2 linked regions of the Iamia sp. SCSIO 61187 genome follow. The protein of the gene in region 1 interacts with the protein of each later gene in a pairwise test. Links are inferred from orthologs where the notes say so. Each region holds a gene or a part of one and is shown on either strand. Other genes may lie near its edges.

Region 1 (15,073 bases):
CCGGGCCGGTCAGATCGTGATCAGGCGAGCACCTTGGTGCAGAAGGCGGTCACCGCCTCGGCCACGGCGGGGCCGTCGTGGTCGAGGGTGACGACGTGGAAGCTGTCGGGGGCCGTGACCCGCTCGACCGGACCGGTGACCGACGCGGCGAGCACGTCGCTGTTGCGGGGGTCGACGACGTGGTCCTGCGGGCTGGTCACCACCAGCACGGGGCAGGTGATCCGCGACAGCCGGCCCTCGAGCTCGGCGGCGGCGTCGAACAGGGTCAGCAGCGGGCGCAGCGGCGACTCGGGGTAGGCCGACTCGACCACACCCTCCTTGGCGATGTCGGAGCCGATGCCGGGCATGACCTCGTCGCCCCCGGCGAGCATGGCCTCGAGGGCGTCGCGCATGCCCTCCGGTGGCGTCACCACCGCGTTGAGGCACGCGATGCCCGCGATCTCGGGGTGCTCGGAGGCCAGCCAGGCGGTGAGCGCCCCACCCATCGAGAGGCCGACCACGGCGACCTTCTGGCACCGGGAGGCCAGCTCGGCGTAGGCCTGCTCGGCGGCGGCGAGCCAGTCCGGGAAGCCGGTCGGGATCATGTCCTCGACCGCGGTGCCGTGGCCGGGCAGGAGCGGGACCTCGACGGTGAACCCGGCGGCGGCGACGGCCTCGGCGACGGGCCGCATCGAGCTGGGGTTGCCGGTGAAGCCGTGGACCACGAGCACGCCGCGATCGCTCCCGGCGACCGACCACGGCTCGGCCCCGGCGATGATGGGTGCGGTCACGATGCGGCCTCCGGCAGGTCGGCGAGGGGTGGGTCGGTACTGTACGGCAGGTGATGGCCGACACGTCCGACCCGCGGCGCCTGACCGCCCAGGGTCGGGAACGCCGGCTCCAGCTCATCGAGGCGGCCAGCGAGCTGTTCGCCGAGCGGGGCTACGACGACACCCGCATCGTCGACATCGTCGAGCGGGCCGGTGTCGCCAAGGGCCTCTTCTACTGGTACTTCGAGAACAAGGAGGCCCTGTTCCGCGACCTCGTGCTGCAGAACCGCCTCCAGCTCCGGCGGGCCCAGGCGGCGGCGATCGACGTCGAGGCCGAGCCCCTCCGGCGGATCCGCCAGGGCGCCGAGGCGTCGGTCGTCTACATGGCCAACCACTCCCGCCTCTTCTCGCTGATCGAGGTCGAGTCGGTCGCCGGGCTCGACGACGTCCTCCGCCAGGGCACCGAGGAGCACGCCCGCGACGTCGCCGCCCTCGTGACCGAGGGCATCGCCGACGGGACCGTGCGCGACGAGGACCCGATGCTGCTGGCCTACGGCGTCGTCGGCGCCGTCGGGTACTACGGCCACTTCCAGCGGACCGGGCGGGTGTCGATGCCGATCGAGGCCCTGGCCGCCTTCGTCGGTCGCTTCGTCGTGTGCTCGCTGGCCGCCGACGAGCGCATCGCCCGCCGCGTCCTCGCGCCCGCCTGAGGCCCGCACCCGGGCGGTCCGAGGGGACCCCCGGCCGCGGTTCCTGCAGGTAACGTGCGCCGAACCCCGATCGACGGACCTCCGGAGGCCCCCTGTGGCGCAGTTCTTGACCGACGAGTGGCTCGAGCAGGCCAAGGCCATCCGCGAGGAGTACCGCGGCAAGGCCGGCGCCCCGCCCCACGTGGTGAAGATGAACCTCAACATCAAGGAGTGCCCCGACGAGGTCGGCTCCGGCGGCGTGATGGAGGCCCACATGGACTCCACCGGCGGCGAGATGGAGATGGACACCGGCCACATCGAGGACCCCCAGCTGACCGTCACCCTCCCCTACGACATCGCCAAGGCGATCCTCGTCGAGGGCAACCCCCAGGCCGGGATGCAGGCGTTCATGTCGGGCCAGATCCAGGTCACCGGCGACATGACCAAGCTGATGGCCATGCAGTCCGGCGCCATCGACCCGGTCCAGGCCGAGATCGCGAGCAAGATCCAGGCCATCACCGACTGAAGCCAGGTCGCAGACGGGGCCGCACGCGGACGGGGAGCCGCCGGACCGCTTCCCGCCGAAGCTCGCTGCGCTCGCCGGCTCGATCCGACGCAGGCCGGGTGAAGGGGCTGCCGCCAGGCCCAACGGACCCCCTCGCGTGCGGCCTGCGCGCCCGGGAGGGCGCGCCCCGTGCGGGGCCCGATCAGTCGGTGAGCGTGCTGGTGGTGGGCACGGGGACGCCGTGGAGCTCGGCGTCGACCTCCATCGGGTCCTCGTGCACCTCCGGAGCGCGGCGGGGCGAGCGACGGACGCCGGCGGAGGCCACGACGCAGAGGGCGGCGAGCACGGCGGCGGCCAGGTACGCCTGGCTGTAGCTGCCCTCCAGCCCGGCCGGCCCCTCCCGGACCTGCTGGACGGTCTGCATCAGCTGGATCCCGAAGGTCACGCCGACCTGCACGATCATCTGCTGGGCGGCCCCGGCGATCCCCAGGTCCGCCTCGTCGACGGCGTGGGAGATGGTCGACGACATGGCCGGGTTGGAGATGCCCATGGCCACGCCGGCCAGGGCCAGGCCGCCGATGATGACCAGCGCCGGGGTGCCGGCGCGGATGGTCGCCATCCACAGCATCGAGGCCACGATGGCCGACGCCCCGGCCATGCCCGCCACCCGCTCCCCCAGCCGGGCCACCGCCATGGCGGCCAGCGGCCCGGCGATGGCGAAGGCCAGCGGCCGGGCGGTGGAGATGAGCCCGGTCTTGGTCTCGTCGAAGCCGAGCACGTTCTGCAGGAGCAACGGGGTGAGGACGAAGCTGCCCATGTAGGTGGCGTTCATCAGCCCGAGCATCAGGATCGGCAGGGCGAAGTTCCGGCGCTTGAGGTAGCGGGGCGGGAGCAGCGGGCTCTCGACCCGGCCCTCGTGACGGAGGAAGAGGACGGCGGCCAGCGGGGCGAGCAGGAAGCAGCCGACGACCAGGGGGTCGGACCAGCCCCGGCCGGGGGCCAGGTTGAGGGCGAGCAGCACGGGGGTGGCCGCCAGGGCGAGGAGCAGGGCGCCGCCCCAGTCGAACCGGGTGGCGGCGCGCCGCGGGGTCTCGGGCAGGACCCGGGCCGCGACCGCGGCGGCGGCCAGGACGAGGGGGACCTGGCCGGCGAAGATCGCCCGCCACCCGAGGGTCGACACCAGCGGTCCGCCCACCACCACGCCGATCACCGGGCCGCCGGCGGCCACCATCGACCACCAGCCGAGGGCCTTGACCCGCTGGGACCGGGGGAAGACGAGGGCGATCAGGGCGAAGCTGGCCGGCCCCGTCGCCGCCCCCTGGGCGGCGGCGATGATCCGGAAGGCGATCAGCGACCCGGCGCTCCAGGCCACGGCGCTGGCGGCGGCGCTGATGCTCGCCCCGGCCAGTCCGATGAGGAACACCCGGCGCTGGCCCCAGAGGTCGCCCAGCTTGCCGACGGCGGGGCCGATGATGCCGAAGGCGAGGATCGGGCCGCTCACGACCCAGGTCAGGGTGCTCTGGGAGGCCCCCAGGTCGTCGGAGATCCGGGGGATGGAGACGGCGAGGATCGTGACCGTCACGTTCACCGAGAACAGCCCCAGCAGCAGCACCGTGAGGATGACCCGCGGCGACCGGGTGGTGCGGAGGGCGGGCTCGTCGTCGCTGGTGACGCCGTCCTCGACCATCCCGGCAACGGTACTTGACCCGCGGGTCAATCCAGCCCGGCGACCCGGGTGCAACCGGTCACACGGATGGTGCCAGGCACCATCCGTGGGCGGCGGTCAGCGGCGGAGGGTGATGTCGACCTCGGAGCCGCGGCGGACCTGCTCGCCGGCACCGGGCGACGAGCTGGCCGGGGCGCCGGCCGCGGGCCCGGCGACGTCGCCGGCCACCAGGCCCTCGGCCTCGAGCAGGGCCACGGCCTCGGCCAGGCTCCCCACCGAGCTCACGTCGGGCACGGTGACCAGGTCCGGGCCCCGGGAGACGACGACCGTCACCGTGCTGTCCCGCTCGGCGGTCGCGCCGGGGCCCGGCTCGGTGCTGATGACCAGCCCGGCCTCGACGTCGTCGCTGAAGGCGCCCTCCACGGCGGGGACCAGCCCCAGCTCGTCGAGCCGGGCGACCACGTCGTCCTCGGGCTGGCCCACGAGGTCGTCGGGGATGGTGCGGGGCTCGGGCCCCTGCGAGACGAGGAGGCGCACCTCGGTGCCCTTGGGGACCCGGGCGGGGAGGTCGTCGAGGACCTCGATCACCAGCCCGGCCCCGACCTCCTCGTCGAAGCGCTCCTCGACCACCGGCACCAGCTCGGAGAACTCGAGCAGCTCCTCGGCCCGGCCCCGCTCCATGCCCGGCGTGATGGCCGGCAGGTCGACCTCGGTCGGGCCGTCGGAGACCTCGAGGACGACGGGCTCGCCCTCGGCCAGCCGGGTCCCCTGCCCGGGGACGGTCCGCAGGACCTCGCCCTCCTCGGTGCCGTCCTCGCGGACCCGGCGGACCTCCACGTCCCAGCCCTGGGCCTCGAGCGACGAGACCGCCGCCTCCTCGGTGAGACCGCTCACCGCCGGGACCGGCGAGGTCTGCGGTCCCTCGGCGAGGTCCGCGACCAGCACGCCGATGGCGGCGCCCAGGGCGCCGACGAGCAGCACGATGAAGACGATGCGGGGCCAGCGCCGGCGGCGCCCGGTCGGCGAGCGGGGGTCCCAGTCATCGCCCGTCCAACCGTCGTCGGCACCGTCGAAGGGGGGCGCATCGTCCTCGTCGGCGGCGGTGGCCGGTGGGCGGGCGATGGTGGCGACCCCGACCGGGTCCTGGCTCCACGCCATGAACCCGGTGGCGTCGGTCTCGCCGTCCCCGTCGTCGAGGCCCTCGGCGGCGAACGACCCGAGCACGGCGGCGGCCCCCGACGCCCCGTCCCCGGCCCGCCCGGGGACCCCGTCGGCGACGGTGGCGTCGGCGACGGTGGCGTCGGCGACGGTGGCGTCGGCGGCCGGGGCGGCGACGGTGGGGTCGACGGCGGCCGACCCCGGGGCGGGCGGCACCGCCGCCGTGGCATCGGCGCCGTCCCCGGCGATCGTCGTCGGGTCGCGATCCTCGGCCAGATCGACCCCGATGGTCCCGGCGAGGGGCAGCGGGGCGGGACGGGGCAGGCGGCCGGCGACGCTCGCCAGGCCGAGGGCCAGCTCGCGAGCGTCGAGGCGGTCCTCGACCTCGGGGGCGGCGGCGTCGGCGAGCACGTCGCCCAGCGGGCCCAGCGCCGGCGCCGGCACGAGCTCCCGGCCCACGCGGGCCATCAGCGTCCCCAGCGTGGTGTCGGCCGCGAACGGCACCTCGCCGGTGACCGCCTCGACCAGGACGAGGGCCAGGGAGTACACGTCGGCCCGGCCGGTGAGCGACAGGCCCTGGGCCTGCTCGGGGGAGGCGTAGCGGGCGGTGCCGACGACGGCGCCCTGGGGCTCGGTCCACGCCGCCTCGGCCAGGGCCCGGGCCAGGCCGAAGTCGGCGATCCGCAGCCGGCCGTCGTCGCCGAAGAGGAGGTTGGCGGGCTTCACGTCGCGGTGCACGAAGCCCCGGCGGTGGGCGTAGTCGAGGCCCCGGGCGGCCTGGAGGCCGACCACGAGCGCCTGGGACGGGGACAGGCGGTGGCCCCCGTCGAGCAACCCCCGCAGGCTCCCGCCCCCGAGGAGCTCCATGACGATCCACGGCAGGTCGTCGTCGTGGCCCCAGTCGTAGACGGCCATCACGTTGGGGTGGTTGAGGGCGGCGGCGGCCTGGGCCTCGGCGCGGAACCGGCGGAGGAACACCTGGTCCTCGGCCAGGGCCTCGTGGAGCACCTTCACCGCCACCTGCCGCTCGAGCCGCACGTCGTCGGCCACGAACACCTGGGCGGACGCGCCGCGACCGATCGGGGCCAGGAGGCGGTAGCGGCCCCCCAGGACCCGACCGACCTGCTCGGTCATGCGGGACGGCGGCACCTGATCGAGAGTACGGCGTCGGCACCGCCGGACCCGTGAGGGTCGGTCCGATGTCCCCCCTCCCGCCAGCGGCTGGCACCATGGACGGCGTGGAGGACGACGACACCGCCGGCCCTCTGGCCACCGACGAGCGCGACGAGCCGTTCGACCCGTCGACCATCCGCGACCCCCTGCCGCAGCCGCTGCTCTCGTGGCGCCGGCTGGCGATCGTGGCGATCCTGGGCGTGGCCGTGCTGTGCCTCTACATCGCCGGACGGTCGGCCGGCGACAGCGACCCGGTCGCCAGCGACAGCTCCTCGGCCATCGCGAGCTACCAGCCCGCCCCCGGCGGGCGGGTCCTGCGCCAGTCCGAGGTGGGCGTCGTGCTGGAGGACGGCTACGACGGCCGCATCACCATCGACGGGGTCGCCATCCCCGAGGAGCAGATGGTCGGCGCCATCGACCCGAGCAACCCCGAGTACGACCCCGAGGCCGGGCCCCGGCCCAACAACAAGAGCGTCGTGAAGTACCAGCCCGGTCCGGGCAAGGCGGTCACCGAGTACGACACCGGGTCGGTCGAGATCACGATCCGCTACTGGCGCATCGCCGACGGCCCGGAGACGGCGACCTCCACCACCTACACCGTCAGCGTCTTCTGAGGCGCCGGCCGTGACGGCGCGCCCCGATCGGCGCCTGGCGCCGGTCGAGGTCCGCACGCTTCCCGCTGCGCCGCGGCTGGTGCCGCCCCGCCCGACCACGATGACCGCCGCCGTGGCCCTCATGGCGGTCGGCGCCGTGGTCTCGGCCGCCGAGGGCGTCGCCACGCACCAGCTCACCGACCACGTCGACACCCGGCGCCGGCTGGCCGACCGCGGCCTGACCGGCGACCTCGACCGCCTGGCCGACGTGTCCCTCGTGCTGGCCCTGGCCCTCGGCCTGGTCGCGGCGGCCATCTGGATCGTCCACGCCGTCGCCTGTGCACGGGGGCACCGGTGGGCTCGGACGTCGGGCACCGTCCTGGGCGTCCTGTTCGTCCTGGCGAGCCTCGTCGCTCTCGCCGGCGCCGGCTCCGGCTCCGGTGCGACGGTCGCCCACCAGCTGCTGCGGATCGGCGTCGCCGGCGGGACGGTCGTGCTGCTCTGGCTCCCGTCGTCGACGGCCTTCTTCCGCGACACCTCGGCGCGCACCTGACGGGACCGCCAGCCGCCTACCCCTCGTCGCCCTCCGACGCCGGCTCGTCGCCGGGGCGGAGACCGGTGTCGAGGAGGGCCACGAAGGCGGCCTCGTCCAGGATGGGGACGCCCAGCTCCTCGGCCTTGGTCAGCTTCGACGCCCCGGCCTCGCCCCCGACGACGAGGGCGTAGGTCTTCTTCGACACGCTCCCGGGGCTCTTGCCCCCGCGGGCCTTGATGGCGGCGGCGGCCTCCTCCCGGCTGAAGCCCTCGAGCGTGCCGGTGACGACGACCGCCTTCCCCTCGAGCACGGGCTCGACGTCGGGGCGCTCGGGGCCCTGGAGGTTCACCCCGGCGGCCCGGAGCCGCTCGACCAGCTCGGCCGAGCCCTCCCGGTCGAACCACTCCCGCACCGAGGCGGCGATGGTGGGGCCCACCCCCTCGACGGCGGCCATCTGCTCGACGCTGGCCCCGGCGATGGCGTCGAGGTGGCCCAGGCCCTCGGCCAGGGCCTCGGCCCCCGCCGGTCCCAGGTGGCGGATGTTGAGCCCGACGAGCAGCCGGTCGAGCGGCCGCTCCTTGGTGGCCTCGATGGCGGCCCGGAGCTTCCCTGCCGCCTCGTCGCCCAGGCCGCGCAAGGTGTCGGCGGTGGAGCGGAAGCGGGGTGCGTCGGCCGCCAGGTCGCCCACCAGCTCGGCGCCCAGCAGGTCCTCGGCGTCGGCGGGGACCGTGGTGGCCACGTCCGCGGTGTCGACGGCGTCGAGCCTGGCCCGCTCGTCGCCGGTGCGCTCCCGGGCGGCGGCGACGGCGGCGGTGGCCCACCCGCCGACGAGGGACCGCAGCTCGGAGACCCGGTCCCAGTCGACGGTGTAGATGTCGGCGATGTCGGCGATGAGGCCGAGGTCGAGGAACAGGCGGACCCGCTGCTCGCCGAACCCCTCGATGTCCATCGAGCCCCGCCCGGCGAAGTGCTCGATCGACCCGGCCCGCTGGAACGGGCACTCGGGGTCGACGCAGCGGGTGTCGCTCTCGCCCTCGGGGCGGACGAGGGTCGACCGGCGGGGGCACGGGCAGACCGTGGGGAACTGCCACTCGGGCCGGTCCGGGTCGTCGCGCGGGAGGACCGGCCCGACGACCTCGGGGATGACGTCGCCGGCGCGGCGCACGACGACCGTGTCGCCCTCCCGCACGTCCTTGAGCCGCACCTGGTCCTCGTTGTGGAGGGTCGCCTGGCGGACGTTGGCGCCCCCGACGAACACCTCCTCGAGCTGGGCGTAGGGCGTGGTGCGCCCGGTGCGGCCGACGGAGATCTGGATGGCGTTGAGGCGGGTGGTGCGCTCCTCGGGCGGGAACTTGTAGGCGATGGCCCACCGGGGTGCCCGGCTGGTGGAGCCGAGCTCGTTCCGCACGCCGAGGTCGTCGACCTTCACCACGGCGCCGTCGATGTCGTAGTCGAGCTCGGCCCGGCGGTCCTTCCACCCGTCGCAGTAGGCGAAGACCTCGTCGAAGGTGCCGAGGACCCGGATCTCGGGGTTCACCGGCAGCCCCGCCTCGCCCAGGAAGTCCAGCGTCTCCCGGTGCTTGGTGAAGCGGGGCCCGCCGTCGACCTCGCCCAGCTGGTAGCACCACATCGAGAGCTCGCGCCGGGCCGTGACCTCGGCGTTCTTCTGCCGCAGGGAGCCGGCGGCGGCGTTGCGGGGGTTGACGGCGACCGGGGTGGGCTTGCGCCCCTCGGCCAGCCGGCCCCGGTTCTCCTCCTCCTGGCGGGCGACCAGCCGGGCGAAGGCGGAGCGGGCCATGTAGACCTCGCCCCGGACCTCCAGGACCCGGGGCGCGCCCCGACCCAGGCGGTGCGGGACGTCGGCGATGGTGCGCACGTTGGCGGTGACGTCCTCACCCACCCGGCCGTCACCGCGAGTGGCGGCCTGGACCAGCTCACCGTCCTCGTAGAGCAGCGAGATCGCCACCCCGTCGATCTTGAGCTCGCACACGTAGTCGACGGGGTCGTCGTCGGGCCCGGCCCCGAGCCGCCGCTCCAGGCGGTCGCCCCAGGCGACCAGGCTGTCGCTGTCGAAGGCGTTGTCGAGCGACATCATGGGCTGGCGGTGGCGCACCGGGGCGAAGAGCGTGCTCGGCGCCGACCCCACCCGTTGCGTGGGTGAATCCTCTGTGACCAGGTCCGGGTGGAGCTCCTCGAGGGCCCGCAGCTCGCGGACGAGGGCGTCGTAGTCGGCGTCGGAGACGGTCGGGGCGTCGAGCTCGTGGTACCGGCGATCGTGCTCGGCGATCTCGGTCCGCAGCTCGGCCGCCCGGCCGGCCGGGTCGGCCACCGGGTCGAGGTCGGGCTCCACGGCGCCGAGCATACGGAAGGAGGCTCCGTCGTCCGGACCGGGCGCCCCCGTTAGCACGCGCGCACCACCACCGTGCGTGATGGGAACCCTCAAGGACGCCAGGGCCGCGCCGATGAGGGGTGCGGGGAGAACCCCCCTCGCCCGCCCTCACATCGGACTCTGATCACATGGCGCTCAACGGATCCCTGGACGACTACTCCCCGGCCGGCGCCCTCCGCGTCCTCTCCTCGACGGGGAAGACCGGCGCCGTCCGGTTCACGGGCAGCGCCGGGTGCACCGTCTACCTCAACGAGGGCCTGCTCTACTTCGCCCGCGGCGAGGGCACCGACGACGCCCTGGCCACCGCGCTCGTCCGCCCGGGGCGGGTCAGCACCGAGGCGTGGGGCCGGGCCGTCGAGGAGGCGGGCGACGCCCCCCGCGTCGGCGAGCTGCTCGTCGAGCACGCCGGCATCGACGCCGACCTGATGGCCTCGGTCGTGCTCTCGGTGATCTACGACCCGCTCATCACCCTCTTCCGCGAGGGCGACGGTCGCTTCGACTTCGAGCCGGACACCATGCACTGGATCGGGCCCTACCGCGGCTTCAACGTCGAGGCCGTCGTCAACGAGGTCCGCCGCCGGGTCCGCCACGTCGACGAGATGAGCGACGTCGTCCCCTCCACCTCGGCCTGGGTCAGCCCGGTCCGGACCCTGCCCGACGGCGCCGCCCAGGTCACCCTCCTCCGGGAGGACTGGGAGCTGATCGCCTCGCTGTCCGGGCCCCGCACCGTCGACGAGCTGGCCGCGGCCATGGGCCGCGGTCGCTACTCGACGGCGATGGTCGTCCACCGCCTCGCCGTCGCCGGCCTGCTCGACGTCGTGCCCGAGCCCTTCGCCGACGACGACGCCTACCACGAGCCCAGCGCGGCCGAGCGCCTGGCCGCCGCCGGGGACGCCCCCGCCACGAGCGACGCCGCCGTCGACCTCGACGGGGACGCCACCGACGCCGGCGCCCCCACCGGGGACCCGTTCGCCCCGTTGGACCCTCCGGTGGGCAACCCCTTCGCCCCGCCCGTGGCCGAGGTCGACGTCGACGTCACCACCGGTGACGACGCCGCCTGGGACGCCTGGTCCGCCGGGAACCCCTTCGACCACCCGCCCACCGACGACGAGGCCGACGAGCCGGTCAGCTTCGGCCCGACGCTCGACGGCGGCTCCGTCGGCCCCGAGGCCGCGCCCGACGACGACCTCCTGCCCCGGCGCACCGCCGTGCGCGAGGCCGACCGGCCCAGCATCCCCCACCGCCAGGACGACGTGGCCCCCGGGTTGGCGGGCATCACCGGCTTCCACGACCCCACCGCCCGCTCCATGGGCCACCAGCAAGACGACGCCCTCTCGGCCGCCACCTCGGCCGACACCGTCGGCGACCCCAACGCGGCGTGGCTGGAGAACCTCTACGCCCAGTTCATCGACGAGGCTCCCGAGGTCGGCAAGCCCCGCAAGAAGGACGTCCTCGACGTCGCCTTCCAGGCCCCCGAGCAGGCCGACACCGAGAAGGTCGGGACGCTCAAGCGCCTCGCCGCCGCCCTCCGCCGCCTGTAGGACGGTCTCTACGCTCCGACGCTGAGGCGGACGCCGGCCAGCTGGTCGTGGATCCGTCGTCCGAGGGTGCGGGTCAGGTCGTGCACCAGGCCGACCTGGGCCACGTCGTGGAGCGCCAGCCCGCACGCCGGCGTCACGAGGGCCTGGCGTCGGATGCGCACCGGGTCGCAGCCGGCCTGGACCAGCGCGCACCAGCGGGCCGACAGGTCCCGCCACCAGTGCGACGCCGTCTCGCCGAGGGGGCGGTCGGTGGGGACCGCACCCCAGGCGATCCACCCGTCGCGCTCGAGGAAGGTGGCGAGGGCGCCGGCGCTGGAGCCGAGGTCGGCCCCGACCGGCGCGGACAGGATGCGGGGTCCGGCCTGGAGGACGGCCCGCCAGTCGGTGGGGCCGCAGACGTGGAGGCCGGTGATGGCCCGGCTCTCCCACGCCGCCAGGGCGCCCGACACCAGGTCGACCACGGACTCGGGGTCGGCGAGCGCGGCCGGGGGCCCGCCGACGAGGGCGGGCTCGTCGAGGAAGGCCACGACGGTGGCCTCGGGGGCCACGGCGGCGACGGCGTCGACCACGCCCCGGGCCCGGGCCCGCACCGCGGTGGCGGCCACGGCGGCGGCCACTGCGGGCTCGGCGCCGCCGTGGACGAGGGCCATGGCCAAGGTGGCGGGACCGGTGATCTGGACCTTCACCGGCGCCGTCCGGCCCTCGATGGCGGCCAGGAACCGGCGGAAGGTGACGAACGGGGCGCCGTCGAGGCCGAGGTCGGCGATCGGCGCCTCGGGGTCGAGGGCCGACGGGGTCACGTCGATGGTGCCGTCGGCGAGGACGTCGACGCCCGGCACGCCCCAGGCGGCCTGGGCGATCATCCCCTCGCGGGCGTCGCGTCGGGGCAGCGTCGGCGCCGCCGGCAGCTCCGGAAGGGCGTCGAGCACGAAGGCCACGGCCTCGTCGGCGTCGTCGAACGGCAGGCTGCCGACCGCGGTGGGCGTGCCGATGCCGAAGGGCATCGGTTCGCTGTCCGTCCACCCGTCGGTGGCATCACCGCCCTGCACGGTTCCCCCTTCGTGTCGTCGGTCCGATGCCTCGGTCGCTCCCGAGTGCTACAGGAGTAGCCATCCGTGGCCTCCGTGGGCAAATCTCGGGCCCCCCATGAACCGCCCCCGCCCGACGCCCACGCCCGTCATCGTCTGGGTGCTGCGCGCCGCCTGGCTCGTGCTGCCCCTCGCCGCCGGACCGGCGGTGGGGGCGGCGCTCGACGACCGGTCGGAGCCTGTGCAGGTGCTGGGGACCGTCCTGGCGTGGGGCGCGTGGGCGGCCGTGCTCGTCGCCACCCTCGTGCCCCGGGCGACCAGCCTCACCGCCGTCCGGCTCGGGGCGCCGGCCGCCCTCGCCGCCGCGGCGTGGGCCGCCGGCCCCGGCAGCCCCGACGACGACGTCGTCCGCGGGGTCGTCGCCGTGGTGGCCGCTGCCGTCGCCGTGGCCGTGGTCGCGGCGCCGGCCGTGGGTGACGCGTTCGTCGACGGCTCGTCGTACGGCAACGAGCGCCGCTTCGCCCTCCGCACGCCGCTGCCGCTCCTCGTGCTGGCCGCGACGACGTGGGCCGGGGTCGCCGCCGCGGCCGTCGCCGGGCCGTTCCTGCTGGCGGCCGAGCAGTGGGTCCTCGGCGCCGTGCTGACCGCCGCGGGGGGCGCCGTCGTGTGGTTCGGCGTCCGCTCGCTGCACGGGCTGGCCCGCCGGTGGCTCGTCCTCGTCCCCTCCGGCGTCGTGGTGCACGATCCCGTCGGCCGCCCCGACTCGGTGATGGCGCCCCGCCCGCTCATCGTCCGGCTGGGCCCGGCCCCGGCCGACAGCGACGGGCTCGACCTGACCCTCGGCGCGAGCGGCCTGGCCCTCGAGCTGGAGACCTCCGAACCGCTGCCGGTCACGGTGCGCCAGGGGCGCGACGTGGGGACCGAGCCGGCGGCGCGGGTGCTGGTGGCGGTGGCCCGCCCGGCGGCGGTGCTGGCCGAGGCCGAGGCCCGACGGCTCCCCACCCGGTAGGCCCCGGGGGGAACCTGCACGCGGACTGCGGAGATGTGGCACGGTCGCGGGGTGCTCGACGACGCCAAGGTCTCCACGTTCCTCGCCCGTGCCCGTCGGGAGGTCGACGACGGCCTCCTGCCGGCGGTCCAGGTGGCCATCGGCCTCGACGGCGAGGTCGTCGTCGACGAGACCTTCGGCGCGCCGCCCGAGACCCGCTTCGTCCCCTTCAGCTGCACCAAGGCGCTGGTCGGGTCGGCCGCCTGGCAGCTGGTGGGCGAGGGGTCGCTCGACCTGAGCCGCCCCGTGGCCGAGTACGTCCCGGCGTTCGGCACCAACGGCAAGGAGGCGGTCACCGTCGAGCAGACGCTGCTCCACGTGGGCGGCTTCCCGATGGCCCCGCTCGGCCCCAACCGCTGGTCGACGCGCGAGGGCCGCCTCGAGGCCTTCTCCCGCTGGCGGCTGACGCTCGTGCCCGGCGAGACGTTCATGTACCACCCGACCGCGGCCCACTGGGTCGTGGCCGAGATCATCGAGGCCCTCGACGGCCGTCCCTACGCCGACGCCATCCAGGCCCGCGTGACCGACCCCCTCGGCCTGCCCCGGATGCTGGCCATCCCGCCCGAGGAGCAGGGCGACGTGATCGACGCCGTCGGCGTGGGCGAGCCGCCCACGCCCGAGGAGATGGAGGAGGCCTTCGGCGTCCGCATCGACATCGGGGCCCTCATCCCTCCCGACGTGGCCCTCGGAGCCCTCCTGAGCCTGAACACGCCCGAGGCCCGGACGGTGGGCGTGCCCGGCGGCGGCGGGGTGGTCCGCGCCGCCGACCTCGCCCTCCTCTACCAGGCCTTCCTCCACGACCCGAAGGGCCTGTGGGACCCCGAGGTGCTGGCCGACGTCACCGGCACCGTGCGCAACACGCTGCCCGACATGTTCGGCGTGCCCGCCAACCGCACCCGGGGCGGCCTGGTGGTGCGGGGCGACGACGGGCTCGGCCACCGCCGGGGCATGGGCCACACCGCCTCGCCCCGGGCCTTCGGCCACAGCGGGGCCGGCGGCCAGGTCGCCTTCGCCGACCCCGAGACGGGCCTGAGCATCTGCTACCTCACCAACGGCCTCGACCAGCACCTCATCCGGGAGAACCGGCGGGTCACGGCCATCACCAGCCTGGCTGCCGAGCTCGTCGCCTGACCGAGCCCGGCCCGCCCGCCCCCCGGTAGCGTCGGGGCGTGCCCCTGGACCCGGTCGTGCCGACCTACCTCGACCACGCCGCCAGCACGCCGATGCGGCCCGAGGCGGTGGCCGCCATGGTCCCGTTCCTGGCCGAGCATTACGGCAACCCGTCGGGGTCCCACGCCGCCGCCCGCCACGCCCGTCGGGCCGTCGACGACGCCCGCGACGCGGTGGCCGCGCTCGTCGGGTGCCGGCCGGGCGAGGTCGTGTTCACGTCCGCGGGCACCGAGGCCGACGTCACCGCCCTGACCGGGGTGGCCGCCGCCCGCCCCGGCCCGGTGGCGGTGTCGGCCATCGAGCACGCCGCCGTGCTCGACACGGCGCGGGCCCTCGCCGCCGCCGGCACCGAGGTCGTCGAGCTGGCGGTCGACGGGCGCGGGCGGGTCGACCCCGACGCCGTCCCGGCCGGTGCCGCCCTCGTCTCGGTCGGCCTGGCCAACAACGAGGTCGGCACCATCCACCCGCTCGAGGCCCTGGCCGAGCGGGGCGCGGTCCTGCACACCGACGCCGTCCAGGCCGCGGCGTGGCTCGACCTCCCCCGCCGGGCGGCGCCGGCCGCCCTCGTCTCGCTCAGCGCCCACAAGCTCGGCGGGCCCAAGGGCGTCGGCGCCCTCGTCGTGCGCGACGGCACGCCCCTCGCCCCCCTCCTCACCGGCGGTGGTCAGGAGCGGGGCCGGCGCAGCGGCACCCAGAACGTGGCCGGCATCGTCGCCTTCGGGGTCGCCGCCGCCCTCGCCGCCGACGAGCGGGAGGCCAAGGCCGCCCGCGTCGCCCGGCTCCGCGACCGGCTCGCCGCGGGTCTCCTCCCCGTCCTGCGCGGCCTCGT
Region 2 (15,460 bases), 1.3 Mb from region 1 along the record:
TGGATGGACCGCTGCGCGCGGTCTCGACGACTTCTCCCGAGCGCAACCAGCTCGGGACTGAGCGCACCACTGCCCTCGCGTTCGATCGCGGTACGCCGGGCGTTGCGTCGAGCACTCGAGCTAGCTGGTGTCAACGCCTCGACGCTCGAGCTCTTCCTGGCAGTCGGGAACCGAGTCGGTCCAGCGGTCCTCGTCCGGCGAGTAGCGCCGCCGCTCGTTAAGCACGTGGCGCAGCTTGAGGCGGAGGAACCACGTCGGCGCGTCCTCGTTTGGCAGGTCGGTGTCGAGGTCGCCCGTTGCAGCGAGGAGCAACGAAGCCGCTGCCGTTGCATCGGTTGCGAGGCGGTCCCAACCGGTCGCAACGTCGAACGCCTCTGCCGCAGCCTCGGAGCTGCCGAGCCACGTCGCTTCGAAGCGACGAGTGAGGATCTCTGCAGCCATGCGGTCGGCGAGCCCGCTGATCTCGATGCGAAGTCGAGCCACTTCCTCGACGAAGGAGGCGACGCGGCGGATGTATTCGGTTGACACCGTCTGCGCCGGGACGACGACGATCTCGTCGTCGGCGGGCTCGAACTTGAGGGGATCGTCCGGGTCGGTCATGGCGGCCCTCCGGGGGCGGATCTGGTGGATAAGCACCCAGACCGGCACCCAACCGAGGAGGTGGGAGGCCACGGAACCAGTGGAGCTAAGGGGAATCGAACCCCTGACCTCTTCCATGCCATGGAAGCGCTCTACCAACTGAGCTATAGCCCCGAGGGAGGGTTCAACCTAGCACCGGCCCTCCGGGCCACGGAAACGAGAACGTGTTCTAGGGATGGGGCAGACTGGGGACGTGCGCTTCACCCTCGCCCTGCCCATGCTGTCGGCCGATCGGCTGGTCCCGTTGGCCGTCCGGGCCGAGGCCGCCGGGTGGGACGGGATCTCCATGCCCGAGTCGGTCTTCTACCCCGAGGAGGTCTCGGCCGACTACCCCTACACCGCGGACGGGGAGCGGTTCTGGCCCGCCGACGCCCCCTGGGTCGACCCGTGGGTGGCCATCCCGGCCATGGCCACGGCGACCGAGCGGATCACCTTCGGCACCAACGTGAACAAGCTCTCGCTCCGCCACCCGCTGCTGTGGGCCAAGACCGTGGGGTCGGCGGCGGCGCTGTTCCCGGGGCGGATCGAGCTGGGGGTGGGCCTGAGCTGGATCCCCGAGGAGTTCGCCTGGCTCGAGCAGGACATGTCCACGAGGGGCAAGCGGCTCGACGAGCAGATCGAGGTCATCCGCACGGTGCTCGGCGGGGGCTGGGTCGAGCACCACGGGCGCTTCTACGACTTCGGCCGCCTCCGGGTCGACCCGGCGCCACCGCAGCCGGTGCCCATCCAGGTCGGCGGCCACTCCGACGCCGGGCTCCGCCGGGCCGCCCGCCTCGGGGACGGGTGGATCGGGGCCCAGTGCGGTCTCGACGAGATCCAGGCCATCACCGCCCGCCTGACCGCAGCCCGGGACGCCGCCGGCGACGACGCCCGGCTCGCCCCCGACGATCCCGCCTTCTCGGTGAAGCTGACCCCGATCGTGGCGGCGACGCCCGAGGCCATGGCCGAGGTCGCCGCCTGCGGCGTCACCGAGGTGATCACGGTGCCCTGGTACTTCTTCGGCGGCGATCCCACTGACCCGGTGGCCCAGGACGAGGCGGTCGACCGCTTCGCCGTCGAGGTCATCGAGCCCCTGCGCTGATCGGAGCCCCCGTGACCGACCCCCGGACCGACACCCACCCCGCCCGCGCCGCGTCGCAGCGGTCGATGGCCGCCATCGAGGCCGGCGACCGCGACGGGTGGCTCGCCCTGTTCGCGCCCGACGCCGTCGTCGAGGACCCCATCGGGCCGTCGATGTTCGACCCGGAGGGCCACGGCCACCACGGCCCCGACGCCATCGCCGCGTTCTACGACACCGTGATCGGCCCGAACCGGGTCCGCTTCGCCATCCGCGAGTCGTACGCCTGCGGCTCGGAGGTGGCCAACGTCGGGACGATCACCACGACGCTGGGCGACGGCAGCCAGGCGGTGGTCGAGGGGGTCTACACCTACCGCGTCGGGGCCGACGGCCGCATCGTCGCCCTCCGGGCCTTCTGGGAGGTCGACGCCATCTCCTTCGTCCCCGCCCCGGGGTGACGCCGCCTCAGGTGGCGCGCAGGTAGGCGACGACCAGCCGGGTGATCTCGGCGGCGAGGGCGTCGTCGTCGATGCCGGACGTGGCGTCGGTGGCCACCCGGTGCACCAGCGACTCGATGACGTCGATGGACAGCCGGGCGGCCAGCCGGGGGTCGGGCGCCCGCACCTCGGGGTGGCGGGCGAGGAGGGTCGCCACGACGTCGGTGAGGTCGCGCTCGAGGGCGCGCAGCCGGGCCAGCTGCTCGGGCGGGCGGGGCGCCTCCTCGAACAGCACGCGGTGCAGCTCGCGTCCGTCGGCGTGGAGGGCGACGAGGGCGGCGACCACCGGTCCGATCAGGTCGGGCAGCGGGGTCCGGTCCCACTCGTCCGGGGCGGCGAGGGCGGCGGTGACGGCGGCAGCGCCCGCCTCGATGTGGGCGTCGACCAGCTCGACCAGGATGGCGTCCTTGTTCGGGAAGTACTGGTAGAGCGACCCGACCGAGAGCCGGGCGGCCTCGGCGATGCGGTTGGTGGTGCCGTGGGCGTAGCCGTGCTCCTCGAACACGGCCCGGGCGGCGTCGAGGATGCGAGCACGGGTCTCGTGGGCGCGCCTCTGGCGGGGCTGCTTGCGGGGCCGGAGGTGGGGGGCGAGGGCGGCGGGCGTCATGTCCGAAAGCGAGTCGACGAACGTGAAGGATCCCTCGCATCCTAGGTCCATGACCCGACCGGCCCTGGCCCTCGTCTCGCTCGTCGTCTTCACCGTCCTCGGGTTCGGCTGGCGGACCGTCGTGCAGGTCCGCCGGCACGGGGACACGGGGTGGCGGTTCTCCCGCACCGGCCTCGACCGCATCGTCGGCCCCGGCCTCGGCCTGGGGTTCGTCCTCCTGGCCGTCGGCCCGGCCTGGGCCCTCGCCGCCGGTGACGCCGCCGTGCCGCTCGGCGTGGCCGCGCTGGCCGGGTCCGACGCCGTGGCGGGCGCCGGGGCCGCCCTGGCCGTGGTGGCCGGGGTGCTCACGGTCGTGGCCCAGGTGCAGATGGGGGCGTCGTGGCGGATCGGCGTCGAGGCGGGGGAGCGGACCGACCTGGTGACCGACGGCCTCTTCACCGTCGTGCGCAACCCGATCTTCACCGGGATGCTGGCCTTCGCCGGGGCGGTGGCGCTGCTCGTGCCCACCCTGCCGACGCTCGCCGGCGCCGCCCTCGCCGCCGTCACGATCCACGTCCAGGTCCGCCTGGTCGAGGAGCCGCACCTGGTCGGCGTGCACGGCGCCGCCTACCGCCGCTGGGCCGCGGCCACCGGGCGGTTCGTCCCCGGCCTGGGCCGGCTGTCGCGCTAGCGGGCCTCGTCGGGCGGGAGGTGGCTGGGCCCGACGTGGAGGTCGAGCAGCCGGGTGAGGGGCTCGGCCCGGCGCCAGGTGTCGACGATGCGCTCGAGGGCTCCGGCCGTGGACAGCCACCGGCGGGGCGGGAACGACCGGCCGGCGTGGCAGCCCTTCATGCGCAGCAGCTCGATGCGCGGGTGGTCCGCGGGGTGGCCGCGGGGCGCCCGCTTCAGGCTCTCGCGAGCGGCGACGTCCAGCCCCCGGCGCCGCACCTCCGCCACCGCGGTGGCGATCGCCGGCCCGCTCCCGTCGTCGGCCACGGCCTGGCGCCACCGGTCGAGCTGGTCGGGGAGCAGGTGGTAGTACCCCGCCGCCACCAGCAGCCCGGCGCTGCTGATCTCGACGTAGAACCGGGTGCCGCCCTCGCCCTCGGCCACCGCCCCGGCCGCTGTCTTGTAGGGGCTCTTGTCCTTGGAGAAGCGGACGTCGCGGTGCGGCCGGAACAGGTGGAGGGGGCCGAACTCCTCCTCGACCGCCTCCGAGAGGGCGGCGAACGGGGCCTTCACGGCCTCGTCGTAGACCGGTCGGTGGGCGTCCCAGAACGCCTTGGTGTTGTCGGTCTCGAGCCCGGTGTAGAGGTCGATCGCCTCGGTCGGCCAGCCGCGGAACGCCATGGGCGCACGCTAGGTCCGGAGCGGCACGGCCGGGCCGGCCCTGGAGGTAGCGTCCCCGCCATGCCGATCGACGCGCCCTACGAGCCGAGCCCCTGGGAGCCCATCGCCACCCAGGTCGAGCAGTACGAGTCCAGCGGCGGGGCCGAGGGGGGCGAGATGCAGGGCGTGCCCTGCATCATCCTCTCGACCCTCGGCGCCAAGACGGGCAACCAGCGCAAGACGCCCCTCATCCGGGTCGAGCACGAGGGCCGCTACGCCGCGGTCGCCTCGATGGGCGGGGCCCCGCAGCACCCGGTCTGGTACCACAACCTGGTCACCCACCCCGAGGTGGTCACCCTCCAGGACGGGCCGACGGTCGCCGACTACGTCGCCCACGAGGCGACGGGCGACGAGAAGGCCGAGTGGTGGGCGCGGGCCACCGAGGTCTGGCCCGCCTACGACGAGTACCAGACCAAGACGGACCGTGAGATCCCGCTCTTCGTGCTGACCCCCAAGGCCTGATCGTCGTCGCCTGATCGTCGTCGCCGTCACGCCGCGGCGCGGAGGGCGGCGACGAGCGCGGTCCGGACGGCGGCGACGACCGCATCGGGGTGGGCGAGGACAGGGTCGTGCTGGCCCACCTGTCGCAGGTTGCGGGGTGTCGCAGGTTCGGTGGCTGGCGGCGCGACCTCAGACGACGAAGCTGACCATCTTCCCGGGGACGACGATGACCTTGCGGACGGTCCCGCCCTCCAGCTGGGCGGCGACGGCGGCGCGGGCGGCGGCCTCGAGGGCGTCGCGGTCGGCGTCGGCGGCGACGGTCACCCGGCCCCGCACCTTGCCGTTGACCTGGACGGGGAGCTCGACGGTGTCGGCCACCAGCCAGGCCGGGTCGGCCTCGGGGTAGGAGGCGTAGGTGACGGTGTCGTCGTGGCCCAGACGGGACCACAGCTCCTCGGCGGCGTGGGGGGCCAGGGGGGCCAGCAGCAGCACCAGGTCCTCGGCCACCGGGCGGGGCACCCCCCCGTCGGGGTACGTGCCCGTCAGGTGGTTGGTCAGCTCGGTGATGCGGGCGATCGAGGTGTTGGACCGCAGGCCCTCCATCCCGTCGCGGACCGCGGCGATGGTCTGGTGGAGGACCCGCTGGGTCTCGTCCGACGGCGTCGCGCCGTCGTCGACGCGGACGGCGCCGGTCTCCTCGTCGACCACGACCCGCCAGATGCGCTGCAGCAGCCGGAACATGCCTACGATGGCGGTCGAGTCCCACGGGCGGCTCTGGTCGAGCGGGCCGGTGAACATCTCGTAGAGCCGCAGGGTGTCGGTGCCGTACTGCTCGAAGATCTCGTCGGGGGTGACGACGTTCTTCAGCGACTTGCCGATCTTCCCGATCTCCCGGGTGACCCGGGCGCCCTCGTAGGTGTAGGTGCCGTCGGCGTGCACCACGTCGGCGGCGGGCACCGGGAAGCCCCGGTCGTCGCGGAAGACGGGGGCCTGGATCATCCCCTGGTTGAACAGGCGGTGGAAGGGCTCCTTGGAGCTGACGTGGCCCAGGTCGAACAGGACCTTGTGCCAGAACCGGGCGTAGAGGAGGTGCAGCACGGCGTGCTCGGCGCCGCCGACGTAGAGGTCGACGCCACCGTGCGGCTTCCGGTCCCCGGGGCCCATCCAGTAGCGCTCGTTCTCGGGGTCGACGAAGCGCTCGCTGTTGGTGGGGTCGAGGTACCGCAGCTCGTACCAGCACGACCCGGCCCAGTTGGGCATCGTGTTCAGCTCGCGCCGGTACGTCTGGACGCCCTCGCCGTCGCCCAGGTCGAGCTCGACGGTGGTCCAGCCCTCGACCCGACCCAGCGGCGGTTCGGGGTCGGAGTCCTCGTCGTCGGACGTCTTCGGCGTGAAGTCCTCCATCGGCGGCAGCTCCAGCGGCAGCTGGTCCTCGGGCAGGGCCCGGGCCTCGCCGTCGGCGCCGAAGACGATGGGGAACGGCTCGCCCCAGTAGCGCTGGCGGCTGAAGAGCCAGTCCCGCAGCTTGTACTGGACGGTGGCCGTGCCGTGGCCGTGCTCGACCAGCCAGGCGATGATCGCCTCCTTGGCCGGCCCGACCTCCAGCCCGTCCAGGAACCCGCTGTTGATGGCCGGGCCCTCGCCGGTGAAGGCCTTCCCGTCGAAGCCGTCGCTGGGCTGGACGGTGCGGATGATGGGGAGGTCGTAGGTCTCGGCGAAGTCCCAGTCGCGCTGATCCTGGCCGGGCACGGCCATGATCGCCCCGGTGCCGTAGCCCATCAGGACGTAGTCGGCGACGAACACCGGGATCTGCTCGTCGTTGACCGGGTTGGTGGCGAACGAGCCGGTGAACACGCCGGTCTTGGCCTTGTCGGCGGCCTGGCGGTCGATCTCGGAGCGCCGGCTGGCGGCCTCCTGGTAGGCGGTGACCGCGGCCTTGGGCGTGGCCTCGCCGCCGGTCCAGGCCTCGGCGGTGCCGGCGGGCCACTCGTCGGTGGTGAGGGCGCCGACCAGCGGGTGCTCGGGGGCGACGACCATGTAGGTGGCGCCGAACAGGGTGTCGGGCCGGGTGGTGAAGACCTCCAGGGCGCCGGCGCCGGTGGGGAAGACGACCCGGGCGCCGGTCGAGCGGCCGATCCAGTTCCGCTGCTGGTTCTTGATGGCGTCGGTCCAGTCCAGCTGGTCGAGGTCGTCGATCAGCCGGTCGGCGTACGCCGTGATGCGGAACATCCACTGCTTGAGGTTGCGGCGGTAGACGGGGAAGTTGCCCCGCTCCGAGCGACCGTCGGCGGTGACCTCCTCGTTGGCCAGGACCGTGCCCAACCCCGGGCACCAGTTGACGGGGACGTCGGCCAGGTAGGCCAGGCGGTGGCGGTTGACGATCCGACGGCGCTCGGATGCGTCGAGCTCGGACCAGGCCTTGCCGGTGTCGTCGGTGCCCGAGTCGGGCCGGCGGACGCCGGCGTCGAGCTCGGCGACCAGTTCGTCGATCGGGCGGGCCCGGTCGGCGTCGCGGTCGTACCAGGCGCCGAAGATCTGGAGGAAGATCCACTGCGTCCAGCGGTAGAAGTCGGTGTCGGTGGTCGACACCGACCGACGGTCGTCGTGGGCCAGCCCCAGCCGGCGGAGCTGGGCCCGCATGGTGGCGATGTTGGCCTCGGTGGTGACCCGGGGGTGGGTGTTCGTCTGCAGGGCGTACTGCTCGGCGGGCAGGCCGAAGGCGTCGTAGCCCATGGTGTGGACGACGTTGTGCCCGGTCATCCGCAGGTAGCGGGCGTAGACGTCGGTGCCGATGTAACCGAGCGGGTGACCGACGTGGAGCCCGGCGCCCGAGGGGTACGGGAACATGTCGGCGATGTAGCGGGCGGGCTTGCCGGCCATGGTCGCGAAGCCGTCGCTCAGGGGCCCGACGGGGTTGGGTGTGTGGAAGGTGCCGTCGGCCTCCCACCGGTCCTGCCAGCGGGTCTCGATCTCGTTGGCGAGGGCGGCCGAGTAGCGGTGGACGGGGGTGTCGGCATCGGTGGTGACGGGCTCGGCCATGCTGTGAAGGTAGCGGTGCCGGCCCGGCCGACACCCCTCCTCCGCCCCGGTGCGGGCGCTCGCTGACGGGCTCGTGGCGCCCCGACACCCGCCCGGGGGACGCCGGGGTAACCCCCTGCCGGTCCGGGGAGTCGGACCCGCGTGCTGACCCTCCCCCTCCGGATCGAAGCGGCGGCGGCGCGCGGCCGCGGCGCCATCACCTTCCTCCACGGCGACGACGCCCAGCGCGTGCCGTGGGCGGACCTGCACGACGACGCCCGGGGCATGGCCGCCGCCCTCCAGGCCCGGGGGATCGGCCCCGGCGACCACGTCGCCCTCCTCGGCCCGACGAGCCGTCCCCTGGTCACGGCCATCCAGGCGACGTGGCTGGCCGGCGCCACCGTCATGGTCATGCCGCTTCCGATGCGGATGGGGTCGATCGAGGAGTTCGTCGACCAGACCCGGGCCCGGCTCCGCCAGGCCGACGCCGCCATGGTCCTGATCGACGAGCAGCTCGCCGGGTTCGTCGAGCCCCGCGACGGCGACCCGCCCTTCGTGCCGCTGCCCGAGCTGTCGGCCGCCCCGGCTGCCTACGTCGCCCCCCGGATCGACCCCAGCCGGCTGGCGATCCTCCAGTTCACCAGCGGCTCCACCGCCGAGCCCAAGGGCGTCATGCTCCCGCACCGGGCCGTCACCGCCAACCTCGACGCCATCATGGAGGCGACCGACTACGACCCCGACAGCGACGTCCTCGTGTCGTGGCTGCCGCTCTACCACGACATGGGCCTGGTCGGGATCCTCACCCTCTGCATGGCCTCGGGCGGCGACCTGGCCCTGGCCGGCCCGCAGGACTTCATGGCCTCGCCCTCGCGATGGGTGCAGTGGATGTCCGACTACGGAGCCACGGCCACCGCCGGCCCGAACTTCGCCTGGGTGCTCGCCACCAAGGCCATGCGCCGGCTCGACGGGCTCGACCTCTCACCGATGCGGGTGGCCCTCAACGGGGCCGAGCCCGTCGACGCCGCCCAGGTCGAGGCGCTCGTCGAGGCCGGCGCCCGCCACGGGCTGCGGCCGGGGGCCATCTTCCCCGCCTTCGGCATGGCCGAGGTGTGCATCGCCGGGGCCTTCCCCCGCCCCGGCCAGGGCCTGCGCACCGACGTCGTCGACGGCCGGGTGCTGGAGACCGAGCGCTACGCCGCCCCCGTCGGCGACCCCGACGCCGACGGGGCCCGCCGCCTCGCCCTGCTGGGGCGGGCCGTGCCGGGCCTGGAGATGCGCGTCGTGGACCCCGAGTCCGGCGCGACCCTCCGCGACCGCGAGGTCGGCGAGCTGGAGATCCGGGGCACGTCGGTCACCAGCGGCTACTACAAGCGGCCCGAGGTCACCCGCGACACCTTCCACGACGAGTGGCTCCGCACCGGCGACCTGGCCTACCTGGTCGACGGCGAGCTGGTCCTCTGCGGCCGCATCAAGGACCTCATCATCGTCGCCGGCCGCAACGTCTACCCCCAGGACGTCGAGCGGGCCGTGAGCGACGTCGAGGGCGTGCGGCCCGGGAACGTCGTGGCCATCGGGGTCCAGGGTCGGCGGGGCGAGGAGGTCGTGGTGGTCGCCGAGGTGAAGGGCGATCACGGGCTGAGCGTCCGCGACGACGTCGCCGAGCGGGTCCGGACCTCGGTGGGCCTGGCGTGCCGCGAGGTCGTCCTCGTCGCCGCCGGGACGCTGCCCAAGACCAGCTCCGGGAAGCTCCAGCGGTCGCTGTGCCGGGACCGCTACCTCGCCGCCGAGCTCGTGGGGGTCTGACACCACGGCCTGAGCCCTCACGCCCGGCGATCGCCTGCCGATCGAGCGGGAGACACCCTTCCCCGGCGCACCAGCCGGGGGACTGCGGAGGCCGTGTGCCCGGCGATCCGCTCTCCGGAGCCCCACAGCGTCGTGGGGCTCCGGCGCGTCGGGCGAGAGGGCGGGCGTCAGCGCCGGCGGGCGACGACGACGGTGTCTCGCACCTGGACGAGCTCGCCGTGGGGCTCGTGGTCGTCGCCGGCGCCGTGGCCGTGGTGGCCGTGGCGAGGTTCCATGCGGGTGGGGTCGTCGGCCCGGACGACCTCCCAGACCGCGGCGTCGAGGTCGGCGGCGATCTCGGCGGCCGGGCGCATCACGTCGGGCATGTCCCAGCGGCCGACGGCGATGTCGTCGCGGTGGTGGCTGAGGTGGACCATCGTCCCGCCGGGCCGGACCACGGCGGCGAGCTGGGCGATGAGCCGCCCGTGGTGCGGGTGGGGGAGGTGCAGGAAGCACATGGTGGCCAGGTCGACCTCGAGGCCGGGCTCCGGGGTCCAGGTCCGGAGGTCCGCCTGGCGCCAGGTGACCCGGTCGTCGGCGACGAACCGGGCGGCCCGGTCGAGGGCCACCTGCGAGGCGTCCAGGGCCGTGACCCGCCACCCCTGCTGGGCCAGCCAGGCGGCGTCGCCGCCCTCGCCGGCGCCCAGGTCGAGGGCCCGGCCCGGCGTCATGCCCTCCACCACCTCGACCAGCCGCTGGTTGGGGCGCCCGCTCCACGTCCGCTCGACGCCCCCGTAGCGCTCGTCCCAGAAGGTCGGGCTGAACAGCTCGTCGAGGTCGAGGTCGGGGGCGTCGTGGTCGTGGCTCATGGCCGCAGCGTGCGCCCGGCCCGCCCCGGCCCGCAACCCGGCTTGCCGCATCGGCAAGCGGCCAGGGATGGTGCCTGGCACCTTCCGTGCTCAGCCGTCGGCGCGGGCTCGGCTGGGGTGCACGCGGCGGGCCTCGTCGGGCATCTTCGGGTAGACGGGCGGCCACGGGGCGTCGGGGATGCCGCGCTCGAGGTCGGCCCGGTAGCGGGCGACGAGGGGCTCGATCGACTGGGGGGCGTCGTCGATGGCGGCCCACGGATCGCCGTCGGCGGCGACCCGGGCCGGGACGGTGGCCAGCGTCAGCTCGTCGGGGTGGATGGCGTCGAGCTCGTCCCACCGGAACGGGGTCGAGCACTGGGCGCCGACGCGGGAGCGCACGCACCAGGCCCCGAAGACCGTCTTGTGCGGGGCGTTCTGGTTGAAGTCGACGAAGATCCGCTCACCCCGGTCCTGCTTCCACCACTCGCCGGTGATCAGGTCGGGGTGGCGCTCCTGCATCGTCCGGGCCACGGCGATGGCGGCCTGGCGGGTGCCGAAGGAGTCCCACCCCGGCTCGACCCGGACGTAGAGGTGGAGGCCCCGGTTGCCGGTCGTCTTGGGGAAGGCCGTGATCCCGACCTCGGTGAGGAAGTCACGGACATGGTGGGCCGCCTCCCGCACCATGTCGAAGGTGGTGCCGGGGGAGGGGTCGAGGTCGAGGCGGAGCTCGTCGACGTCGTCGGGCGCCGACGCCCGGTAGGGCCAGGGGTGGAACCCGAGCACGCCCTGGTTCACCACCCACAGGACGTGGGCCAGGTCGGCCATCACGATCGCCCGCGACTCGGTGCCGTTGATCGTCGAGACGGTGGTGGTCTCCAGCCAGTCGGGCGCCGAGTCGGGGATGCGCTTCTGGAAGAAGCTCTTGCCGGTGACGCCGTTGGGGAACCGCTGGAGCAGGGTGGGCCGGTCGCGCACGGTGCGCATGAGCGGCTCCTCGACGGCGGCGTAGTACCGGGCCAGGTCGAGCTTGGTGAAGGGGCGGCCGGCCGCTCTCCCCGGGGCTTCTGGCTCGCCGGGGAACATGACCTTCTCGGGGCTGGTGATCTCGACGGTCCGCCCGCCGGCCTCGATCGGGACGGGTCCTCCGTGGTCCTGCTTGGGCACGAGCTCTCCTGGCGGGGACGGGACCGCCACCCGGTGCCGGGCACCGCGCGGCGGTCGCGGGGTGCCGCTAGCCGGCGGCCTGGAGGGTGGACCGCACCTGGGCCCACAGGTCATCGGGCGCCTTGTACGGGGCGTAGAAGCTCATCCGGTCGACGGTGCCGGTGAAGCGGTCGAGGAGGCCCTGGGCGACGTCGTCGGGCTCGGCCACGACGGCGAAGGCCTCGAGGACGTCGTCGGTGATGAGCTCGCCCATCTCGGCCCACCTCCGCTGCTTCGAGAGCTGGTTGAGCTGCGGCTGCAGGTCGTCCCACCCGTGGTGCTCGAGGACGCCCTTGTACGCCGGCGTCGAACCGTAGAACGCGATCTGGCCCCGCACCGCGGCCGACGCCTTCTCGGTGGCCTCGTCGGAGTCGCCGGTGACGACGAAGGCGGGCAGGGCGATGCTGATGTCCGCCAGGGAGCGCCCGCCGGCCGCCAGCCCCTCCTCGAGGGCGGGCATGGTGACGTCGCGGAGGTACTCGGGGGTGGTGAAGCCGTGGGCGAGGAGGCCGTCGGCCACCTCGCCGGCGACCTTGGTCATCAGGGGGCCGACGGCGGCCAGGTAGACCGGCGGCGGGCCGTGGGGCGACGGCGGCGGGGTGAAGAACGGCGTCATCAGGGTGTGCCGGTAGAACTCGCCCTCGAAGGCCAGCTCGGCGCCGTCGTTCCACGTGGCCCAGATGGCCCGCAGGGCCTGGATCATCTCCCGCATGCGCGCCGCCGGGTGGCTCCACTCCATCGAGAACCGCTTGGTGATGTGGGGCTTGATCTGGCTCCCGAGCCCGAGGATGAACCGGCCGTCGGAGAACCGCTGCAGGTCGTGGGCGCTCTGGGCGAGGGTCATCGGGTTGCGGGCGAACGCCACCGCGATGTTCGTGCCGATCTCGATGCTCTCGCTGTGCTCGGCGGCGAGCAGCAGGGTCAGGAACGGGTCCTGGTTGGTCTCCGACGCGAACACCCCGTCGTAGCCCGCCGCCTCGGCCAGCCTCACGCCGTCGGCGATGCCCGTGAGGTCACCGCCGACGCCTCCGTCGACCTTCATCGCTGTTCTCCTTCGTCGTCGTCTTCGGTCAGCTTGTCGATGCGCCGCCGCAGGTCGGCCACGTCCTCGACGAGGCGGGCCTCGGCGTCGGCGACGATGGCGGCGGTGATGCGGTCCTGCTCGTGGGCCCCGGCCAGGTCGGCCCGGACGGAGTCGAGGTCGGCGGCGGTGGCGTCGGCCCGCCGGGCCAGGCGCTCGGCCTCGGCCCGCAGCTCGGCGTCGGTCTCCTCGGCCCGGTCGGCGCGGACGGCGCCGTCGTGGACCCGGTCGTTGGTGCGGTCGACGCGGTCGGAGAGGTCGGCCAGGCGCGCCGCCAGCTCGGCGACGGCGTCGGCGAGGGCGGTGGTGACCTCGTCGTGGTGGCGGTCGCGCCCGTCGAGCAGGCGGTCGACCACCTTGCCGACGACGCCCCCGGGACCGCCGGTCGGGGCGCCCACGGCGGCCTGGGCCCGGGTGACGGCCTCGACGGGCCGCTGGGCGGCGGCGTCGGGACGGGGCGGGGTGCGCACGGTGTGGGTCGCGGCGGCACCGGTCACGGGGACCTCCTCGGGCAGGGGGCGGAGGGCTTCGGGGATGTGGGCGGCGTCGCCCTCGTCGCTGGCCGCCCAGGCGAGCAGGCCGGCGGCGTCGTCGCCGGGCACGGCGGGGAAGCGGAGGCGGAGGGCGGGCGCCTCCTCGAGCACGACGGCCAGGTACGGGCCCACGTCGTCGGCCGACGGCGGCGTGCGCAGCCAGGCCTCCCACGCCTCCCCGCCGTCGGGGGCGAAGGGGCTGGGCGGCGGGGGGGTGCGGCCGGTGGCGTCGGCCTCGGCGGCGAGGAGGGCGGTGCGGAAGATGATCCGCGCCCGGCGGTCGACCTCGACGCCGCGCGCCGTGCGGGACCAGTGGTACCCGAGGGCCCGGTCGGCCTCGGCGTCGACGCCCCGGCGGCGCTCCAGCCAGCCCCGGCACTGGCGGGCCACGGCGGGGGCATCGGCGAGCGTGACGCGGGGGCTGCCGGCGGCGAACCCGCTGAGCAGCCAGGGGCGGGCGTCGGTGAGGCCCGAGTAGTGGAAGCACCGCACCGGCCGGTCGACGACGCAGAGCCGGCCGTCGACCCATGCCGTGGGCCGCTCGTGCAGGTTCCAGTAGGCGACGTCGTAGGTCGGGTCCCGCAGCACGTGGTGGTCGAACAGCACGGGGACGAAGTCGAGCCAGCGCTGGTCGGCCAGCATCATCATGTCGGGACGGCCGAGTCCGTCGCGCCGGAGCCGCTCCTGCCACCAGTCGAGGAACGGCGTGCTCGACCGGCGGACCGCCAGCAGCCCGCCGTTGAACATCCCCGACCCCAGCAGGCCCGGCTCGTCGGGCAGCCGCCCGTCGCGGGGGACGGGGTCGAGCACGTGGGGCACCAGGACGACGTCGTGGGCGGCCCCGGCGGCGACGAGCTCGTCCATGGGGTCGAGGACCTCGACGTCGCCGTCGACGTACACGGCCACGTCGGCCTGCTCGAGCGTGCGCCGCAGGGCGAGGGGCTTGAGGGCGCAGGCCATCTCGAACGGGCTGTAGATCGCGGCCATGGCCAGCAGCTCGTCGGTGGGGAAGCCGAGCTGCGAGGGCGTGACCAGCTCGACGTCGCGGTGGGTCCAGCCCGCCGGGGGCATGTGGTCGCCGTCGACGACGAGGATCGTGAAGCGGGCGCCCGGGTGGTGGTCGACGAACGAGCGGGCGGCGAGGCGGGCGTCGGCCAGGTAGCTGCGGGTGGCGACGGTGCAGCCCCCGACGGCCGTCACGGATCACCTCGGAGGTGATCCGTGCGCGCCGGCGCCTCCGGGATCACGCCCCGCCCTGGTCGCGCAGGAAGCGCTCGAGCTCGGCGGCCAGCTCGTCACCCGACGGGATCTCGCCCTCGGACGGGGTGTCGTCGGCGTCGGCCTCGAGCGCCCGCAGCATGGTGAGGTGCTCCTCGTTGCGGGCGATGGCGGCGTCGAGGCGCTCGTCGGTCTCGGCCGCCTCCTCCACCAGCACGCCCCGCGGCAGGCGCAGGCCGCTGACGAGCTCCAGGCTCTCGAGCAGGGCCATGCTCCCGGCCGGGTAGGGACCGCCGCTGGCGTAGTGGGGGATCTGGGCCCACAGGGTCAGCGAGTCCAGGCCGCGGTCGGCGGCGAAGCGCTCGACGACGGCCTGGGCGCCGGCGGGCACGTCGAGGCTGCCCCGCAGGAACGGCCAGCCGCTGGCCAGCTCCTCGGTGCCGGCCGTGATCGACAGGCGGATGGGGCGGGTGTGGGGGACCGTGGCCGGGTAGGCGCCCAGGCCCACGACGATCTCGGACCCGAGCTCGGTGGCCAGGCCCACCACGGCGTGGCTGAACGCCCGCCACGAGTGGTCGGGTTCGGGGCCGGCGAGGATCAGCAGGTCGCGGCCGTCGAGGTCCTGGGCGGCCAGCAGCTCGATGCTGGGCCAGCTCAGCCCCTCGGACACGCCGGCGACCAGGTGGAGGACCGGGCGCCGGGCCCGGTGGTCGAGGAGCTCGTCGGCGTCGAAGGAGGCGACCGTCTCGGTGTCGAGCTCGGACAGCAGGGTCGACGCCGCCCCGCTGGCGGCCATCCCGGCGTCGATCCAGCCCTCCAGGGCGACGACGAGGACCGGCCGCTCGAGCGGTCGGTGCGCCCGCTTCTCGTAGGTCGCGGCCACCTCAGCCGCTCCCGCTCCCGCTCATGCGGTCGACCGTGGCGGCGGCGGCGTCGGCGAGCATCTCGACCTGCTTGGCGAACAGCTCCCACGCCCCGTCGTCCGAAGCGCCCATGGCGCCGCCGCGGTAGCGGCTGTAGACGCCCTCGAGGATGCAGGCGAGCTTCCAGTACCCGAAGGCGACGTAGAAGTCGACCTGGCTGACGTCGCGGCCCGAGGCCTCGGCGTAGCGGGCGACCAGGGCCGAGGCCGGCGGGAAGCCCTCCGCCCGGGTCGCGCCGCCGGGCA

Evidence for each region.
Region 2: the proteins of ligA (region 1) and leuS interact in binary tests that used the Escherichia coli proteins (3 or more experiments, as listed by UniProt). The link is inferred for Iamia sp. SCSIO 61187 from one-to-one orthologs.

The regions. Positions count from the first base shown.
Region 1 is NZ_CP050948.1:4,252,997-4,268,069, forward strand. The notes cover bases 6,761-9,746. They hold ligA (NAD-dependent DNA ligase LigA), read right to left. Parts: upstream 9,419-9,746; coding sequence 7,103-9,418; downstream 6,761-7,102. Other genes in these bases: HC251_RS20470 (hypothetical protein), read left to right, coding at 6,761-7,086; HC251_RS20480 (DUF4388 domain-containing protein), read left to right, coding at 9,586-9,746. Also shown: HC251_RS20440 (carboxylesterase), read right to left, coding at 21-770; HC251_RS20445 (TetR/AcrR family transcriptional regulator), read left to right, coding at 824-1,459; HC251_RS20450 (SCP2 sterol-binding domain-containing protein), read left to right, coding at 1,554-1,964; HC251_RS20455 (MFS transporter), read right to left, coding at 2,146-3,630; HC251_RS20460 (PASTA domain-containing protein), read right to left, coding at 3,727-5,916; HC251_RS20465 (hypothetical protein), read left to right, coding at 6,006-6,554; more of HC251_RS20470, read left to right, coding at 6,565-6,760; more of HC251_RS20480, read left to right, coding at 9,747-10,998; HC251_RS20485 (hypothetical protein), read right to left, coding at 11,007-12,002; HC251_RS20490 (hypothetical protein), read left to right, coding at 12,145-13,035; HC251_RS20495 (serine hydrolase), read left to right, coding at 13,087-14,205; HC251_RS20500 (cysteine desulfurase family protein), read left to right, coding at 14,244-15,073. UniProt on the Escherichia coli protein: DNA ligase that catalyzes the formation of phosphodiester linkages between 5'-phosphoryl and 3'-hydroxyl groups in double-stranded DNA using NAD as a coenzyme and as the energy source for the reaction.
Region 2 is NZ_CP050948.1:2,936,668-2,952,127, reverse strand. Bases 4,599-7,971 are described here. They hold leuS (leucine--tRNA ligase), read right to left. Parts: upstream 7,649-7,971; coding sequence 4,799-7,648; downstream 4,599-4,798. Other genes in these bases: HC251_RS14005 (fatty acyl-AMP ligase), read left to right, coding at 7,790-7,971; HC251_RS14015 (nitroreductase family deazaflavin-dependent oxidoreductase), read left to right, coding at 4,599-4,630. Outside these bases: HC251_RS14050 (hypothetical protein), read right to left, coding at 121-600; HC251_RS14040 (TIGR03619 family F420-dependent LLM class oxidoreductase), read left to right, coding at 833-1,720; HC251_RS14035 (nuclear transport factor 2 family protein), read left to right, coding at 1,720-2,154; HC251_RS14030 (TetR/AcrR family transcriptional regulator), read right to left, coding at 2,162-2,800; HC251_RS14025 (isoprenylcysteine carboxylmethyltransferase family protein), read left to right, coding at 2,850-3,470; HC251_RS14020 (DUF2461 domain-containing protein), read right to left, coding at 3,467-4,129; more of HC251_RS14015, read left to right, coding at 4,190-4,598; more of HC251_RS14005, read left to right, coding at 7,972-9,430; HC251_RS14000 (bifunctional 2-polyprenyl-6-hydroxyphenol methylase/3-demethylubiquinol 3-O-methyltransferase UbiG), read right to left, coding at 9,598-10,278; ligD (non-homologous end-joining DNA ligase), read right to left, coding at 10,369-11,421; HC251_RS13990 (TIGR03617 family F420-dependent LLM class oxidoreductase), read right to left, coding at 11,489-12,502; HC251_RS13985 (hypothetical protein), read right to left, coding at 12,499-14,274; HC251_RS13980 (proteasome assembly chaperone family protein), read right to left, coding at 14,318-15,175; HC251_RS13975 (phosphotransferase family protein), read right to left, coding at 15,177-15,460.